DNA from 2 places in the Hahella sp. NS-SX17 genome. Region 1 is predicted to be linked to the other one. Evidence: predicted binding sites of a transcription regulator. Region 1 holds the regulator's gene; the other holds the start of a gene.
The links. Region 1 encodes sigma-54, which starts transcription at its own class of promoters, with help from an activator protein. Its sites were predicted from a motif close to TGGCACNNNNNTTGCTNT; they were not measured.
Positions count from the first base shown of each region.

Region 1 (9,648 bases):
TCATTTAATGTCGCCTTCATTGACCGAACAACAATTGCAAGCACTGACGCCGATTAAGCTGTTGGCGCTGGACGTGGATGGAGTCCTGACAGACGGCGCCCTTTACTTCGGAGAGTCAGGGGAACAATTCAAGCCCTTCTCAATACTCGATGGCCTTGGCGTCAAACTCCTGCAAAAAGCGGGCGTCACTGTCGCCATCATTACAGGACGCAAATCCGCCATGGTCGCCAAACGAGCTGGCGACCTGGGCATCCTTGAATTACTGCAAGGCAGAGAAGACAAGCTTGTCGGTCTGAATGAAATTCGCAATAAGCTGGGTCTGGAACTCAGTGAGTGCGCATACGTCGGCGATGACCTGCCCGACTTGGCGGCCATTCGCAGCTGCGGCTTTGGCGTCACCGTTCCCAATGGTCACTGGTATGTTCGCCAGCATGCGGCTTATTGCACATCCGCGCACGGAGGAAAAGGCGCAGTGAGAGAAGTGTGCGATATGATACTAGACGCCAAAGGTGTGCTGCACGCCTCATTGGAAGCCTACCTATAACCTCATGACAGATCTGCTCCGACAATATAGCAAATGGATCTACGCCGCTTTGGCGGCGTTCCTGGTCATTTATCTGGTCGCCTACCAGGATGACGGGGCTGTCCCATTTTTCGAGGAAGAGCCTCTACTGAAGGATGAGCCCGACGCTTTCGTCATTAATGCCGTTTATACCACTTACAACAAAGAGGGCGCGCTCACCAGCCGCCTGCAAAGCCAACTGGCCAAGCATTATCCAGATACGGATACCGGCGTACTGACCCAACCCTATCTGGAGATATATCAACAAGGAGAAAAAAGCTGGCGCGTGGAGTCCCTCGAAGGCGAGCTGCTCATCAAGCAGGACACTCTGAAACTCCGCGGCGATGTAAAGGTCAACGGAGCCTCCAATGATGGCGCGCCAATCCTCATGCAAACGGAAGCACTGGACTACAACAACAAGTCACGCTTTATCAGTACAGATCAACCCGTTAAGATAACTTCAAATATCAATCAGTTAACCGCTGTCGGAATGGAGGCGGATATTGATAAAAAGCTTATTGTCTTACTTTCTCAGGTAATCGGTGTTTATGCGCAACCCAAGTAAACTATTCACAGTGACGTTATTGCTGGGCATCGTGTTCGCCCCGCTGAGCTACGCCCTGGACCTTCTTAACGGTAGTGACGAACCGGTACGCATCAAGGCTGGACGCTGGGAGAGAGACGGTCAGAAAGGCATCGACACGTATATCGGCAATGTCGTCATCACTCAGGGCAAATCCAGTATCGAAGCGGATAAAGTCGTCCTTTACACTGACGATCAAGGCATCAGTCGTTTTCAAGCAACCGGCAAGCCCGCCCACCTTGTGCAGTTTGACGCAGAAAAACAAACTGAAACTCACGCTTACGCAGAAAGCATGGATTATGATCGCAGCCAGAGTAAAGTCATCATGCGCAACCATGCGCGGATTCTGCAGGACAACAGTTCCGTGGAAGGAGAAGAAATCATCTATTTCACTGACAAACGCCTGGTGACAGCGAAGGGAGCAACCTCAGGCAATCAGGCCGAACAGGTTGAAATCATCTACCATCCGCCCAAATCTAATAAACAATGAGCACCCTCACCGCCAAAAATCTGGCCAAGGCCTACAAGAAACGGTCAGTAGTAAAAGACGTGTCCGTCGAAATCCGCAGCGGCGAGATTGTCGGACTTCTCGGGCCTAACGGCGCAGGTAAGACCACCTGCTTCTACATGGTGGTGGGATTGATCCCCAGCGACAAAGGCGGCGTATACATTGACGACGCGGAGATCACCGCTTTACCCATGCACGGCAGAGCGCGCAAGGGCATAGGCTACCTGCCGCAGGAAGCCTCAGTTTTCAGAAAGCTGTCAGTGGAAGACAACATATACGCTATCCTTGAGACCAGAGCCGATCTGAGCCGCAAGGAGCGCAAGCAAAAGATGGAAGAGCTGTTGCAGGAGTTTCACATTACCCACATCCGCAAGAGCCTTGGCATGAGCCTGTCCGGGGGCGAACGCCGACGCGTCGAGATCGCCCGCGCACTGGCCACTGAACCAAAGTTTGTCTTGCTGGATGAGCCTTTCGCCGGGGTAGACCCTATTTCCGTCAACGATATCAAGCAGATAATCGAGCACCTTAAGAAACGCGGCATCGGCGTTTTAATTACCGACCATAATGTGCGCGAGACCTTGGATATTTGTGAACGCGCCTATATTGTCAGTGAAGGATTTATTATCGCAAGCGGCACGCCAGGTGATATTCTTGCCAACCCAAAGGTTAGGGAGGTCTATCTGGGTGACCAGTTCAAACTTTAGTTTAACCGGCGGCCTCCATCCCGGATGGACCTCAAGGCTCAAGAGCTTAGGATAAAAGCACTTAATAATTATGAAAAACTCACAAGATCTGTGCCTGAATCGGTGGTAAGCATCAGATGGTTATGAAAACTTCATTGCAGTTAAAGCTGGGTCAACAACTGACCATGACCCCGCAACTGCAACAAGCAATAAAACTTTTGCAGCTTTCAACACTGGATTTGCAGCAGGAGATTCAACAAGCGCTTGAGTCCAACCCTATGCTGGAAGTGTCAGAAGAGGACGAGTCTCCCAATCACGTTCAGAATGATACGATCAGCGACATGCTCGCCAACAACTCCAGCAAGGAGAGGACGCAAGAGTCGGGCATGGAAGAGGGAGGGTTCGCCGAGGAGGACAACTGGTCCGATTCAATCCCCAACGACCTGCCCGTAGACACCGCCTGGGATGACGTGTTTCAGAGCAGCTCAGGCAGCTACAGCGGAGGCGAGGATGACGAATACGACTTCGAGTCCCGCAACAGCAAGGGCGAGACCCTGCAAGACCACCTTCTCTGGCAACTGAATCTCACCCCCATGTCCGATATCGACCGTATGATCGCCGTTGCGATCATTGATGCGGTCAGCTCCGACGGTTATCTCTCCCTTACGCCTGACGAAATTCACAGCGGCCTGCAGACAGAAGGCGAAGAAGAGATAGAACTGGACGAAGTGCGTGCGGTGCTAAAACGCATTCAGCAATTCGACCCGCCAGGCGTCGCAACCTGCAATCTGCAGGACTGCCTGCTGAGCCAGCTGAATCAGTTGCCCAAAGACACCCCCTGGCTGGGGCAGGCCAAACTGGTGGTCAGCCACTACATCAACTTGCTTGGCAATCGCGACTACGCACAGTTGATGCGCCGCAGTCGCCTGAAGGAGGACGACCTGCGGGAGGTTCTCAAACTGATCCAGAGCCTGAACCCAAGGCCAGGCGAAGGCATTCAGGAAAGCAATACCGAATATGTCGTTCCTGACGTAATCGTCAAGAAGGCCAACGGTCGCTGGCTGGTGGAGCTCAACCCGGAAATCGCCCCCAAAATCCGCATTAACCCTGGCTATGCCGGCTTGGTAAGACGCGCGGACAACAGCTCCGATAACACTTATTTACGCGATCAGTTACAGGAAGCGCGCTGGTTTATCAAAAGCTTGCAAAGCCGTAATGAAACCCTATTGAAAGTCGCCTCACAAATAGTCGAACATCAACAAGGGTTTCTTGAGTATGGCGAGGAAGCGATGAAGCCGCTGGTGCTGCACGATATAGCCGAGGCTGTGGAGATGCATGAGTCAACAATTTCACGGGTGACCACGCAAAAATACATGCACACTCCCCGCGGCGTATTTGAGTTGAAGTACTTTTTCTCCAGCCATGTCAGCACAGACACCGGCGGCGAGTGTTCTTCCACCGCCATTAGAGCTATTATCAAGAAGTTAGTCGCAGCAGAGTCACCAAAAAAACCATTGAGCGACAGCAAGATTGCTGCGCTGCTTGGCGACCAGGGCATCAATGTCGCCCGACGTACGATCGCAAAATACCGGGAGGCGCTTTCCATTCCGCCTTCAAACGAACGTAAGCGTCTAATTTAAAAGGAGGAATACAGGCATAAGACTTAAATCAAATAGTCACAAAATGGATGTGCTAGTATTTTTCATGGAAGTGCAAAATTCATAATGCACCGTATATTGGCATTAGGAGCAAAGTATGCAAATGAACATCACCGGACATCAAGTCGAGTTAACTGAAGCACTGAAGGACTACGTTAACAACAAGTTCGACAAGCTCGAACGACACTTCGACAGCATCAGTAATGTCCAAGTAACGCTCTCCATTCAAAAACAGCGCCAGATTGCGGAAGCAACCATGCACATTAGCGGCGCTGACCTGCATGCCAATGCTGAACACGAAGATATGTACGCGTCAATCGACGCACTGGTGGACAAACTAGATCGCCAGATCCTCAAACATAAAGAGAAGCACGTTGATCGGATGCATGGCGCATCCGCCAGATAACAGAACATGGCCCAAACCACACTAACTATTGAGTCCATTATCTCGCCCGCCCTCACACGCTGTGGGGTGTCGGGCTCGAGTAAGAAGCGCGTTCTTGAATATATCGCCAATCTGATTGCGCAGCATTTTCCATTTTTGGACGAGAACGCCATTTTTACCAACCTGATATGCCGTGAAAGACTCGGCAGCACCGGTATCGGCCAAGGTATAGCGATACCCCATTGTCGCCTGGAAAATTGTGATCGCATCATAGGAGCCCTGATTACACTGAAGGATAAAATTCCTTTTGACGCGATCGACAATGAACCCGTGGATCTGCTGTTCGTTCTGATCGTTCCGCAGGAAGCCACCAGCGAACACCTTGACCTGCTGAGCCAGCTGGCCCAGAAATTCAATGATCGTCGCTTCTGCGAACATTTGCGCGACTGCGACAACGACGAAACCCTGTTCAGGAGGGTGCTGGAAAAATAATCCAGCTTCGATGGAAAGAGGAAGACATGAAGCTGATTATCGTAAGCGGTCGTTCAGGCTCCGGAAAAAGTACGGCGCTCCATGTCCTGGAGGATATGGGCTATTACTGCATTGATAACCTGCCTATCGGTCTCCTCTCGCCTCTCACCCAAGAGGTGCTGGACCAGGGAAAAACCCAAAATCAGCAACTCGCCGTCAGCATAGACGCACGAAATCTTTATAGGGATTTATCAGATTTTCCGTCCATTTACGCCACCCTGCAAGCGCACAATATCGATGTGGAAATCATCTATCTTGACGCTAATGACGCCACCTTGATCAAACGCTTTCATGCGACGCGCCGCAAGCATCCGCTTAGCAGCAAAAGCACGTCCCTGAAGGAAGCCATCGCCAAAGAGAAGCAGTTGCTGGAGCCAATCGCCACACTGGCGAATCTCTATATAGACACCAGCGATCTCTCGATTTACCAACTACGGGATCAGGTCAAAATCAGAGTTATCGGGCACAAGACCCAGGAACTCGCCCTACTCTTCCAATCGTTCGGCTTCAAACACGGCGTGCCCTCAGACTCAGATATGGTGTTCGACGTTCGTTGTCTCCCCAACCCCTACTGGGATACAGCGCTGCGCGGCTACAAAGGCACCGACCAGGAAATCATTGAGTTCCTAAAACAGCATCCGGAACCGGAACAGATGCTGCAACACATCATCAGTTTTCTTGAGACCTGGATTCCACACTTCCAGAACAGTAACCGCACCTACATGACCATCAGCATTGGCTGCACTGGCGGGCAGCATCGCTCGGTCTATATCTGCGAGTGCCTGGGAGAGCATTTCAAGAAAAAATATGATAATGTCCAAGTGCGCCACAAAGAGCTGGCGCAATAAGGTTTTAACAATAAGAAGCCACAGTCGCTTAACAATTAAACCGGCCTGAATCCAACATTCAGGAAACTTCAATCTTTTATGCTCATCGCGCCCCATGATCCAGGAACAAGTCACTATTATTAATAAGCTTGGCCTGCACGCCCGAGCGGCGGCCAAATTCGTATCCACCAGCGGCCGATTCGCCAGTAAGATCAGAGTAGCCAAAGAAGGCCAGGAAGTTGACGGAAAAAGCATAATGGCGGTCATGATGCTCGCCGCCAGCAAGGGAACCCCTCTTACTTTAAAAATAGACGGCCCCGACGAAGAAGAGGCGCTTAACGCCATCAAGACTCTGATCGAGGATTATTTCGGAGAAGGCGAATAACCCCTCACTGCTTTCGGGGCGTCCCGCCCCATCTCATCAAACCTCTCAAACAATACAAACCGCTTGAATAAAGTAAGACAATTCCCTGATTTTCCTTAGACTAATTTTCGTCTTAACTTACACTTTATATTGGGCTCGCTTATACTGGCGCCACAACGGCGCAGAGTCCGACTCTGTAATTTAAATCCGGCAATTTCTTCGCTGCCCGTTGCGGGCCGCCCCAAACGCGGATGTAATCTATGCCTCAAGCGACCGAAAAAAGCACTGCCAAGGTCCGTATGCGCTCCATTGCGGAAGCGCTCGAAAGCGGATCTTTACAGCAGGTCGCGCGCATACTGAACGGCGGCCTTTCCCCCAGCGACATTGCTCACTTACTGGAGTCATCACCGCCCAACGAGCGGAAGTTACTCTGGCAGTTAGTCGATGACGAGCTGGACGGCGAAGTCCTGCAATATCTGAGCGACGAAATCCGTTCTGACTTCCTGAGCGAAATGAACGCACAGGATGTTATTGAGATCGCCGAGGATTTCGAGGTCGATGACCTCGCTGACTTACTGCAGCAGCTACCGGAAGCGGTCATCCAGGAAGTTCTGGAGACCATGGACGCCCAGGACCGTCAGCGTCTGGAAGAAGTCCTGGCCTATCCTGAGGATTCCGCCGGCGGCCTGATGAACACGGACATGATTACCGTGCGTCCGGATATTACCGTCGATGTTGTGCTTCGCTATCTGCGCAGCCACAAAAGCCTGCCCAACATGACCGACAGCCTGCTGGTGGTAAACCGAAAAGACGATTTCATAGGCGTACTTCCTGTGACCACTTTGCTGGTGTCCAGTCTGAGTTCGACGGTGCGCGAAATCATGCGGACAGACGTGGAGCCGATCCCAGCGACCGTCTCCGACAAAGAGGTCGCAACTCTATTCGAGCGCCACGACCTGGTTTCGGCCCCTGTCGTCAATGACAAAGGCAAACTCGTAGGCCGTATCACCATCGATGACGTGGTTGACGTTATCCGTGAAAACGCCGATCACGAAATCTTAAGCATGGCGGGTCTGGACGAAGAAGAAGACATGTTCGCCCCCATTATGAAAACCGCCAAGAGCCGGGCGGTCTGGCTGGGAATAAACCTGATCACCGCATTTCTCGCTTCAGCAGTTATTGGTATTTTTGAAGCGACCATTGAAAAGGTGGTCGCTCTGGCCGTATTGATGCCTATTGTCGCCAGCATGGGCGGCATCGCAGGCAGCCAGGCGCTCACGCTGGTAATCAGAGGGATGGCGACGGGCAAGGTCGGTTCAAACAACATTCGCTGGCTGATGAACCGTGAGTTTCTGGTAGGCGCGTTTAATGGCGTACTCTGGGCTTTTGTGGTCGCGACAGCCGCCATGGTCTGGTTCAACGACGTCACAATTGGCGTCCTTATCGCCTCAGCGATGTTGATTAACCTGACGGTAGCGGCAATCGCCGGCACCGCCTTACCACTGATACTAAAGACCCTGAAAATAGACCCTGCCCTGGCTGGAGGCGTCATTCTGACCACCGTCACAGACGTTGTTGGATTCATGTCATTTCTAGGGCTCGCTACAATCGCCTACGCCTGACCATGCGCAATGGCGAATGCCTGACTATTCTTATCTTACTTAAGCGCTGTGTTACTATTTTAGTTTCCGAGAATTGATTTGAGCATTTCAATGAACCATTCACATCACGACGACGAATTCGAAGACGATTATTACGACGAAGAAGACCTTCCGCCCAGTAAATCCAGTCGTAAACGGGCGATGGAAGCCTTGCAGCAGCTGGGCAAAAAGCTGGCGGAGCTCAAACCCGATCAGCTCAGTCAGGTTCCGCTCACTGAACGCCTGCATGAAGCGATACAGGCCTACAATAAGATAGCCAGCCATGAAGCCAAGCGTCGACAGCTTCAGTTTGTCGGTAAGTTAATGCGGGATGTGGACGAAGAAGAGATTCGTACTTTTCTCGACAAGTTCGACCAGGGTTCCGCATTACAGGCGGCGGAACACCATCGCCTTGAGCGTTGGCGAGAGTCGCTGATTGCCGAAGGCGATCAGGCGGTGACGGAGTTCATGAATCAGTATCCCAATAGTGAAGCGCAGCATTTACGTCAATTAATCCGCGCCGCGCAAAAAGATATTACAGAGAACAAGAACCGCGGCGCCGCTAAAAAGCTATATCGCTATTTGAAAGAAGTCGTCGACGACGCCTGAGTGAAGAAACCTACTTGAGTCTGCGATGTGCAAGTACGGGCATTCTGGTCCGTACTTCCTGCAGCTCCGCCTTATCCAAAGTAGAGAAAATAACACCTTCTCCTTCTTCCATTCCTTCCACGACCTTACCCCAGGGATCGATAACCATGGAATGTCCGTATGTGCGTCGGGACTCCGAATGACGCCCTCCCTGATTGGCCGCGGCGATAAACACCTGATTTTCAATCGCCCGCGCCCGTAACAATGTTTCCCAGTGCGCCTCTCCCGTGACGTAGGTGAATGCAGAGGGAACTGTCACCAGCTCTGCGCCCTGCTCCGCCATCGCCCGAAACAATTCGGGAAAGCGTAAGTCATAGCAAATCGACAGTCCAATCCTGATCCAGGGCGTCTCAACCACAACGACTTTCTCGCCCGGCTCAAAGATTGCGGACTCGCGATAGGCGCCGTAAGCGTCTTTTACATCCACATCAAATAGATGAATCTTATCGTAACGGGCAACCGTGGCCCCGCTATCGTCGAACACCCAGCAGGCGGAGCGCACGCGCCCATCAATGGGAGCGCCGTCAGGACGTCGCGCACAGGGCAACGATCCCGCAATAATCCACACCCCAAAACGCTTCGCCAATCCAGCGACAAACCGACGTATTGGGCCCTCTGAGTCCGCCTCCGCAGCGCCAATATCCAACGAACGCTTGCTTTCGAACAAAGCAAAGTTCTCCGGCAGTAGCACCAACCGCGCACCGCCATTAGCCGCTTCCGCCACCCAGTGTTCCACTCGGACCAGATTCTGCTCTATATCACTGGTGCTGACCAGCTGCACCACCGCAAGCTTAAACTCGCTCATTAATCCGCTCTCCTTCTCTGAGAGGCCGTCCCGCCGCTGCTATTATCGAAGATTTGCTGCAGGCTGACCTCTGGATTATCCAGTGTACCTTTGATTTTGTATGTGGCGCTGGTCATCCTGCTGAGCGGATCACCCAGCAGCTTGTCGATCAGAAACAATGCGCCCCCTACTTGAGGCGCTCCCACCAACACCGCCGCCAGCGGCAGATTTTTCGTTACCGGCAACACCACTACCATTTGCATATCCAGACTGTCATCCACCAGACTGGTCTTACCGGTAATTTTAAACCCACTGGAAAGCGTCTGGATGGCGAGCGGGCTCTCAAAGTCCATCACGCCCTCTTCGATGCGCGCCCCACCCTCAATCTGGTCATAGGCCAGGCCTTTTCGATACAAATCGGAAAAGTCCAAACGCAGCCGCCGAGTAATGGAGTCTGTATTGAGAATACCGAAAA
Region 1 covers NZ_CM170632.1:5,998,380-6,008,027, forward strand. Annotated here, with positions in the region: gene AC2IBB_RS26750 (KpsF/GutQ family sugar-phosphate isomerase) at 1-8, shown strand, start outside; gene AC2IBB_RS26755 (KdsC family phosphatase) at 8-544, shown strand; gene lptC (LPS export ABC transporter periplasmic protein LptC) at 549-1,127, shown strand; gene lptA (lipopolysaccharide transport periplasmic protein LptA) at 1,111-1,635, shown strand; gene lptB (LPS export ABC transporter ATP-binding protein) at 1,632-2,357, shown strand; gene AC2IBB_RS26775 (RNA polymerase factor sigma-54) at 2,480-3,976, shown strand; gene hpf (ribosome hibernation-promoting factor, HPF/YfiA family) at 4,092-4,400, shown strand; gene ptsN (PTS IIA-like nitrogen regulatory protein PtsN) at 4,407-4,871, shown strand; gene rapZ (RNase adapter RapZ) at 4,898-5,758, shown strand; gene AC2IBB_RS26795 (HPr family phosphocarrier protein) at 5,853-6,122, shown strand; gene mgtE (magnesium transporter) at 6,362-7,723, shown strand; gene yjgA (ribosome biogenesis factor YjgA) at 7,814-8,350, shown strand; gene AC2IBB_RS26810 (carbon-nitrogen hydrolase family protein) at 8,361-9,194, opposite strand; gene AC2IBB_RS26815 (YhdP family protein) at 9,194-9,648, opposite strand, start outside.

Region 2 (9,648 bases), 130 kb from region 1:
GGCGGCTCCGCCGATCAGCGCCAGCACCAGCACCAGGGCCCCGCCGACCTGCAGCAGTTGTCCGGTCTCCACGCCGGCCACCGGCTTCTTGGCGGCGGCTTCCTCCGCCGCTCGCGCCAGGGCCGGGGCCCAAAGCCACAAGCCTGTCGCCAGGGCGACATAAATGCGAGTCAGGTTAAGTCCGTTACGTTTCAACCCTACCCCCGCAGTTTCTTGATGCGCTCGGAGGGACTGATGACGTCCGTCAGACGAATGCCGAATTTTTCGTTAACCATCACCACCTCGCCATGAGCGATCAGGGTGCCGTTGACCAGCACGTCCAAGGGCTCCCCGGCGAGCCGGTCAAGCTCGATGACCGACCCCTGGTTAAGCTGCAGCAGGTTGCGAATGGCGATCTGGGTATTGCCTACCTCCATGGAAATGGTGACAGGAATATCCAGAATCACGTCCAGATCAGGCGCACCCGGCGCGCTGGTCGGCATGGTTTCGTCGAAAGTTTCAAAAGAAGCGGCGCGGATGTCGTCATCAGCAGCCTTGCCTTTGACTTCCGCCGTTTCAGCTTCCGCCATCGCAGCCGCCCACTCGTCCTCCCTGTCGCCGTCTTCAGTCGTTTCCTGCTCACCCAGCGCAGCGGCCCATTCGTCCGCCAGCGCCTCTTCTTCCGACTTCGTATCGTCTAAATCGTTTTCTTTATTGTCGTCGTCTTCAGCCATTGCGCCTCCTTAGTCGGCGTCGCCGCCGACCGCTTGATCTTGTCTACAATCTTGAGCGCCAGATTGCCGTTACACTGCCCTACCTTGGCGATGAATATCGGCACGCCGTTCGCGGTCACCGTAATGGTTTCCGGCAGCTCAACCGGAATCACATCACCCGGCTTCAACCGCGACAGGGAGCGCAGGGAAATCTTTTGTCTGACCACGGCGGCGTTGAGCGGCACCCTGGCTTCCAGAATGTCTTGCTGCAGAGCGCTGATCCAGCGTTCGTCGACATCGTCGACATCGCTCTGTACGCCAGCGTCGAGCACCTCGCGGATGGGCTCTATCATGGAATACGGCATGGCCACGTGCATATCGCCACCGCCACCGTCCAGCTCGATGTGGAAGGTGCTCACCACCACCACTTCGCTGGGGCTGACGATGTTCGCCATGGCCGGGTTAACCTCTGAGTTGACGTATTCGAAATCCACCTTCATTACCGCATTCCAGGCTTCTTTCATATCATGGAAGACCTGCTCCAGCACCATCTGCACGATGCGGATTTCCGTCGGCGTGAACTCGCGCCCTTCGATCTTGGCGTGACGGCCGTCGCCGCCGAAAAAGTTATCCACCAGCTTGAACACCAGCTTGGCGTCCAGAATAAACAGCCCGGTCCCCCGCAACGGCCGGATCTTCACCAGATTAAGACTGGTCGGCACGTAAAGGGTGTGAATATATTCACCAAACTTCAGAATCTGCACGCCGCCGGAAGCGACATCGGCGTTGCGGCGCAAAAGGTTGAAAAGGCTGATGCGAGTGTAACGGGCGAAACGTTCGTTGATCATCTCCAGTGTGGGCATGCGACCGCGTACGATACGGTCCTGACTGGTCAGATCGTAACTGCGCACCCCCGCCGCATCGACATCCTCCTCGGTGTCGACGTCGCCATCGTCCACGCCATGTAAGAGCGCATCAATTTCGTCTTGGGATAATAAATCTTGCACAGCCCTACACCTTGACCCAGGGTCCAACAGGAAATGTTATGCGTCTAGTTCTATCACCTGAAGCAGGAACATAACAAGTCCCGCCACAGGTCCGTCAGCGTTTTGGCGCGGCGGCTCCGCGCCCAAAGGTCACTGCAACACGAAATTGGTGAACAGCACCTGCTCAATTTCTCCGTTCACGCTCTGCTCCTTCAGAGCAGTGTTGATGGCTTCCAGCGACTCAGACAGCAGCGCCAGCCGACCTTCATCCGTCTGCACGTTTTCAAAATCTTTGCCGCTATACAAATTTATCAAGCGGTTACGGATGACGGGCATATGCAGCTCCACCCCGTCCAGCACGCCCTGATTCCGAGTCAGCAAACTGATGCTCGCCTGCAGAAATCGTTGTTTGCCTTTGTAATCGAAAGTGACCACCAGAGGCGGACGCATATCGTAATATATAGCTTCCGCTTTCACCGGCGCAGCCTGCTCGCCGCCTTCCGCCGACGTATCCGAGCCGTCATCCGGAGAAGACTTGAGCAACATCATGGTCACTCCTACACTGGCTCCCACAGCAATCAGCAAAACCAGCGAGACAATAATAATCAGCTTTTTGCTTAAGCCGCCTGACTTACCAGATTCTTCTCCGCCTTCTTCACTGTTATCTTTCGCCATATCTCTGCTTCCACTATCGACAGATAATCCGATTACTGTGGAGGTCACCGCCTCCTTGTCGATAAGTGTAGTTCATTCCTTTGATTTTTCAGTAAAAAACCATCAGACGTAATAATCCACCATGCGCTCAGTGGCCAACGCTTGCTCAACGCCCATCGTCGCTGCGCCCTCTTCGTCACTCTCTCCGAGCACACCGCCATCAGCGCCACCGGACTCCTGGCCATTTCCGGTTCCCGCCTGTTGCTGCTGACTGGATACGTCAAACTGGGATAACTGCAGCCCCTGCTCCGCCAGCAATTCCCGCAGTCGCTGCACGGTACCTTCCGCCATATCCCGAACAATGGCGTGTGGGCTCTGGATCTGCACATGAGCCTGATCTTTCTGCACATGGATCTTCATTTCAATCGGCCCCAGCTCCGGCGGATTCAGATGCACGCTGGCGGATTGAATCTTCTGTCCCACGAACCAGACTACTTTCTGCGCCATCCCCTCACTCCAGTCATCGCCCTGTACTGATTGTTGCAAGGTCGTGACATAGGGCGGCGCGGCCGCATCAACTTTGAACTCCGCACGCAGGTTGGCGGCGACTCCGTGCAAAGCGTTGGGCTTAGCCGAGTTCTGGCTTTCCGCCAGTTTCACCAGCGCTGCGTCCAGAGTTTCACCCTCTGCGCCAGCCTCCTGCTCCCCGCCCTTAGCTTGAGCGGCAAGCGCCTGAGTCAGCTTGACCAGCTCTCCGCTCTTTTTCTCACCCACTGCCTCCTCATCGCCCTCAACAGCGTCATGCACCGCCCGCGCCAGAGGCGTCAGAGCGTTTTGTCCGGTAGGGTCCGCTTCCCCTTCCTTTTCCATTGGCGCATCTGCTGACAACTCGGCCAGGACCATTGCCTTGATAGATTCTTCATTGTCTTCCGCCGAGGATTGCTCCCCTGACGGCAATTTCACTCCGCCCTGTGTCGCATTCGGCTCTATGTCCGCCAGCGCGACTTGCGCAACCGTCTCCGCATCCTTTGTTGATTTATCGTCGTCAGGCGTTTTTTTCTCATCGCTTTTTTCCGCTTTAGCGTCTTTCTTGTCCACTTTATCCGTCTTGTCCGCGACTTCCCTATCCAACACCTCTGAGAATCGATCTTCCTTATCATTCATAGCGTTAGCCTCACCCCTCTGATTGCCTGAAGGCTTGGGAGATGGTTTCGGCGCGACTTTGGGTACATCAATAAATGCCACTGAGCTGTCCATTTACTGTCCTCAAATCCAAGTTACAACTTACCTGCGGATGCAATAGGTCTCACCGTCACCAGCGCGGCAAACGCCATCGCAGAAGCGGCAAAACCTGGGTTTTAAAGGATGAATGCACAGATCAGGCCAAGTGGCGCCTGGAAGGAAGGGAAACTTGAAAGGTCAGTGACAACGAAGGGGGACGGTCCAGTAGGGACGCCCCACTGTTTGAGCGGCCCCGGCTATACCTGCTCCCGCAGCAAGGACTGGACAGTCTCGAACTCCTGCTCAATGGAGGCGAACACTTCCCGCGCTTTGTCCATTTGCTTGAACTTGCCGATCAACTCCCCTTGCCGACACAGCTCGGAAAGCGCGGGCAAGCCCAGGTTGGTGGCGCTGCCTTTCACGCTATGACAACCTCGACTGAAAGCGTCGGCGTCATTAGAATCGAGGGTGGCGCGAATGGCGCGCATGCGTTCGATGGTATCTCCGATAAAGGTCTCCACCAATATCTGAAAATCGTCTTCCATTACTTCCCGCAATTCCGCCAGGGCGCCCATATCAAGGTGAGACAGATCGTTCGAACTCATATTCAAGCTTGCCACTCATAATCCACTTCAACGATATTGCCCTGGCCAAAGTACTCCACGCGGCTGCACATGGAGAGCAACAGGGCTGTGCCACGACCACTATAACAGGTCGGACCCGGTAATTTACCGTCGAGCTTCTGATAATCAAAGCCTTTTCCGCTGTCTTCCACGCGTATCGTCAACACGCCGCCGGCGCCGGCGCCTTTATGGCCCACGTCCACTTTAACGAAATGGCCGTCCAGCTGACGGATGCGTTCCTCGCGCAGGCGATAGTATTCCGCGAATCCGTCCGGGCTGGCTTTGAGCTTTGAATGCAGGCCCAACACGCCATGCTCCAGCGCATTGGTGTACAGTTCGCTCAGAATGGTGAACATTTCGCCGTTGCGCGTGCGCAGGCCGGGCACCTCCATAGCGATCTGCAGCAACAAGGGCACTGGATCAAAGATCGCTAAAGAGTCATTGCGCAGTTCATAAGCCATTCGCCAGTGCTGAGGCCCTTTGAGGCCGGTGTTGGTGAGATAGTTGTTCTCTATCCCCAGTTCCTTCTCCGGCATCATGGTCAATTCCACCAGCGTCAGATCGTCGCTGGGACCGCCTTCCCCCATAAAGTCGACTACGGAGCGGCGGATTTTTTCAAACAGGTTAGGCTCATGCAGGTTGTCCTGGAAGACCTGTTGCAATCGCTGCTCACCGAACATCTCGCTTTTGGCGTTGGTCGCCTCGACAATGCCGTCCGACCATAGATACACCCGGTCGCCGTGCTTCATTTCAAAACGATAGGTGCGCGCATCGAAAGCTTCGCCTTTCAGGATGCCCAGAGGCAACCGGTTGGAAGCGACCTTGACCAACTGGTCGCCCTGCACCAGATAACAGTCCGGCAAGCCGCCAATCCAGATCTCGATTTCTTCCTGCTCAAAATTCAGTTCCGCCATACAGGCGCAGCAGAAAAAACCCACCGGCAGAATTTTACGCAGCTTCTGGTTTAACTCGCGGAGGATATCTCCCAGCGCGTAACCTTTACTGGTCATGCCATAGAAGATTTCCGCCAACGGCATGGCCCCTATCGCAGCAGGCAAACCATGGCCGGTGAAATCGCCCAGCAACACATGCATGCCCCCGGATGGTTTCTGGCAGGCCAACAGCACGTCACCGTTAAAAACCGCCAGAGGCGAAAGCAAATGTTTGATGTTGTTGGCGCCGAGGCAGCCCACATGGGCAACGTTGTCGAACACGGTTTTGGCGACCTGCTGTTCGCGCACCATATGGTCGTTGTGTTCAGCGATCTGATCCCGCTGCCGCAACAGGGTTTTATGCATGATCCGCATGCGATTGAAGGCGTTGATCTTGGCTTGCAGGATAATGCGGTTGTAGGGTTTCGACAGAAAATCGTCACCGCCGGCTTCAAGGCACTTGGCGAGAGATTCAGCGTCGCTCAGAGACGTGAGGAAGATAATGGGAATCAAGTCTTCGCCCGCCAGCAACTTGATTTTCCGCGCCGCCTCAAAGCCGTCCATGCGAGGCATCAATGCGTCCAGAAGCACAATATCCGGACGAAATTCTGAGAATTTTTCGATGGCGTCCACGCCATCCACCGCCGTCACCGTGTCATGCCCCTGCTTTTTGACGATGTTCTGCAGGATCATGCGGTCGGACTGGTTGTCGTCGGCGATGAGAATTTTAAGCGTTTTCTGGGACCCGAGAACGGACGAGGCCATTTCTGAGTCCAGGGATTGTTTCATAGCAATACCCGATAGGCGCATAAATGGCGGAAAGTCCGTTTCAGGCGCCCGACGACAATGGGCGCTTTATTGAATAACAAACAATTGTTCAAAGTTGGAAATCGTCAATATCTTCCTGACGTCATTGTTGCAGTTAGTAATGCAGATCTTGGCGTTGTCGCCGCCCGCATAATCCCGCAATAACAGGAGCATCCCCAAAGCGGAGCTGTCCAGATACGTCGTCTCCGTCATGTCGATCTTGTACTGCTCGAACGGTCCCTCAGGGTTTTCATACGCATCCCTGAATTCCTGGTGGGAACTGAAATCAAATCGCCCTTTAATGCGAATGGTCAGTTCGGCATTATCGTCAGAGCGGCTTGTCGTTATAGACATATTGCCTCCTTCTGTTGGCGCTCCCCTAATCAAACCATCTGGATCGTTTAAATCCAATCAGTGTTCTTTTTATATGAAATTCAGGATATTACGAATAGTACGCTATGAATTTCAATACTCATATTCTTACTAATTCATCAATAGCTGATTTTTACTAAATTTCCAGTTTTCATTTATTTGACGACTGTTTGGCCGTGGACAAAAACTGACTTTCAGACGCATTTTCCGCCTGTTCCAGCTAACTCGCTAAAACCAAAAAACTTTTTTAACAATGTATTAATGTCTGTTGTGATAGGCGCGGCGACCGACAGCGTCGTCCAGATTGCGCTGTTGTTTCTTGTCCTCGTAATAGGCTTCCTCTTTCTTGCAACGATCAATGTAGTCCTGCATGTTATTTTTTTTCTGATACGCCGCCCGCCACACTTCCGTTTGTTGCGACAACTGCTGTTTCAGCAACAGTAACTGCTGTTGCTGCTGCTCGATGGCCGAGCCCAGCCTGCTGATGAAGACATGATAGGTTTGGATATGACGCACTGAGCGTACGCCGTTCTGAGTACCCCTTAATTCATCCTGATAATCCCGCTGGTAGGCGACCAGTTGCTCCAGCTTACCTTCCGCCTGTTCCACTCTGCGTCGGATATCGCCCATTTTCTTGCGCTCGCTCTCCTCGTCCCGCTCCGCCAGATCAAGCACCAGCGACAACCTTTGCGACTTCTTTTTCTCCGCCACGTTAAAGCACCTGAACTAAAGTGGAGTAAACCCTATGGTTTCGCCGGGGCTCTGGGCGCGGCGCCTTGCGCCGGAGCCGGGGTGAACAATTGGTTCAACCCTTGTGCGCTATCATTCAGCGTAGCGCGTTCCCGCAGACTTTGCTGTAAAAATTTACGCATGTGGGGAAATCTTTCAATCGCGTAATCGGTTTCCTTGTCCGAGCCGGGCACATAGGCGCCGACACTGATCAGGTCGCGCGTCTGCTGGTAGCGAGCGTACAACTGCTTGAAACGCTGCGCCCTTTGCAAGTAGTCCGGCGTCGTCACCTGAGGCATGACCCGGCTGATGGAAGCTTCGACATCTATGGCGGGATAATGCCCTTCCTCCGCCAGTCGCCGATTCAGCACGATATGCCCGTCCAGAATCGCCCTCGCAGCATCAGCAATGGGGTCTTGTTGGTCGTCGCCTTCCGTCAGCACAGTGTAGAACGCCGTAATGGAGCCGCCGCCGGGCTTGCCGTTGCCCGCCCGCTCGACCAGTTGCGGCAGTTTGGCGAACACAGAGGGCGGATAGCCTTTGGTGGCCGGCGGTTCGCCCACCGCCAGGGCGATTTCCCGCTGCGCCTGAGCGTAGCGCGTCAGACTGTCCATCAACAACAGTACGTTCTTGCCCAAATCGCGAAAATATTCGGCGATGCGAGTGGTCAACACCGCCGCACGCAGACGCATCAAAGGCGAATCGTCAGCGGGTGACGCAACGACGACAGCGCGATGCAGACCTTCTTCACCAAGAATGTCCTCAATAAATTCCTTCACCTCGCGACCCCGTTCGCCGACAAGGCCGACCACAATAATGTCCGCCGTGGTGAAGCGGGTCATCATGCCCAGCAGCATACTCTTGCCCACACCACTGCCTGCAAACAATCCCAAACGCTGACCAATACCCACCGTTAACAAGGAATTGATAGTGCGAATGCCCACATCAAGCTTTTCCCGAATGGGCGCGCGGTGCAAAGGGTTGATCGGCGCGCCGAACAGTTCGACGTGATGCTCCGCCTGCAGTGGACCGCGGCCGTCCAACGGCTCGCCCGCGCCATCTAATACCCGCCCCAACAGGCAGGCGCCTACGCCAATGCGGCCAACGCCCGCCATGGGTTTCACTTTGGCGCCAGGCTGCAGGCCTTCCACCGCCGCCAACGGCATCAGGTACACCCGGTCATCGGAGAAACCAACCACTTCCGCCTCGACCATGCGGCCGCCGCGCACTTCAATCAGACACCGCTCTCCCAGGGTCATCGGACAGCCCACCGCTTCCAGAGTCAGCCCGACAACGCGGGTAAGACGCCCATTCAGCTCCGGTCGCGCCTGCGTCGGCACGAAGCGTTCATAGTTGCGCAAGCGCTCAACCAGACTCATCATCGCCCTCCGGCGTATCCGGGCTCTCTGCAGCCGCCTGATTCAGCTTTTCAGCCTCTGCTGCTTCGGTGCTGGGTTGCTCCGCGCCTGAGTCGGCCGCCGCCTGTAGCTCCTCCGCATTTTTCTCCAGCAAGTCACGATGCAGATCGCTCATTTCTCCCATCTGGTCAGTGAAGTCTTTGGTTTCCTGCAAGGCGACATCGTCGCTGTGACGGGACAGCATCTGCTGGACAGTGGTCTGGAAGCGTTTCTCCACCGTGAAATCCAATAAGGTGTGGCGGGTCTCCACACGACAGCCGCCCTCCATCAGCGCTGCGTCCTGCTGAAAGCGGGTCCCTTTTTCAAGGGGTAAATGTTCTTTGGCGAAGGCGAGGTCCTGAGGATTCAGGTAAATAGTCACCAGCTCTTCCGTGTTTGGCAGCGCCGCCAGGGCTTCCTGCAATACTGTCAGTATTTGTGAGCGATCTGCTTTCAACTCCCGGAACACAACGGCTCGGGAGATCGCCAACACCAAGTTAAGCAAGGCCTCCTCCACCTCATCCTGATGTTTGCGGATCGGCGACTCCAGCTCCACCGCCAGCGCCTCGAAGTTCTCCAATGCTTTTTCGATGTCAGCGCTCTTGCTCTTCACCGCCTCGCTTTCGCCTTTCTTGCGCCCTTGCTCAAGCCCCTCCTGCTCACCTTTGCGCCGACCTTCAGCGAGACCTTGTTCAAAGCCTTTCTGGAAGCCTTCTTCCTTGCCCTGCTCCAGCCCGTCCTGATAGGCGCTTTGGCGAATACTCTCCAGCTCCGCAGCGGTAGGAGGCTTGATCTTGGGAGCATCCTGTTTTTCCCCCATAACCGGCAGCTCCCAGCGCTCGTAGGCCGTCAGTTTCTCTTTGGGGATGGTTTCAGGTTGATCTTTCATCGGCTGGCTCTGTTAGTGTAGCGTTGCGCAGGCGGCGGATTTACAGCATTTCTTCGCCACCGCCGCCCAGCATGATTTCGCCGGCTTCGGCCATGCGCCGCGCGATAGTGAGTATTTCCTTCTGCGCCGTTTCCACTTCGCTGATGCGCACCGGGCCGCGCGCCTCCAGGTCGTCGCGCAACAGCTCCGCCGCGCGCTTCGACATGTTGCGGAAGATCTTTTCCTGCAAGTCTTCGTCGGCGCCTTTCAAAGCCAGAATCAGGTTGTCGGAGGAGACTTCCCGCAACAGGGACTGGATGCCGCGATCATCCACATCCTTGAGGTTGTCGAACACGAACATAAGGTC
Region 2 covers NZ_CM170632.1:5,871,027-5,880,674, forward strand. Annotated here, with positions in the region: gene fliO (flagellar biosynthetic protein FliO) at 1-195, opposite strand, end outside; gene fliN (flagellar motor switch protein FliN) at 198-713, opposite strand; gene fliM (flagellar motor switch protein FliM) at 677-1,699, opposite strand; gene AC2IBB_RS26145 (flagellar basal body-associated FliL family protein) at 1,829-2,353, opposite strand; gene AC2IBB_RS26150 (flagellar hook-length control protein FliK) at 2,456-3,496, opposite strand; gene AC2IBB_RS26155 (Hpt domain-containing protein) at 3,811-4,158, opposite strand; gene AC2IBB_RS26160 (ATP-binding SpoIIE family protein phosphatase) at 4,161-5,897, opposite strand; gene AC2IBB_RS26165 (STAS domain-containing protein) at 5,964-6,269, opposite strand; gene fliJ (flagellar export protein FliJ) at 6,546-6,998, opposite strand; gene fliI (flagellar protein export ATPase FliI) at 7,031-8,398, opposite strand; gene AC2IBB_RS26180 (flagellar assembly protein FliH) at 8,382-9,302, opposite strand; gene fliG (flagellar motor switch protein FliG) at 9,343-9,648, opposite strand, start outside.
Region 2: a site for sigma-54 is predicted at 3,701-3,718, ahead of AC2IBB_RS26150 (flagellar hook-length control protein FliK). Genes of this name have one in related genera too.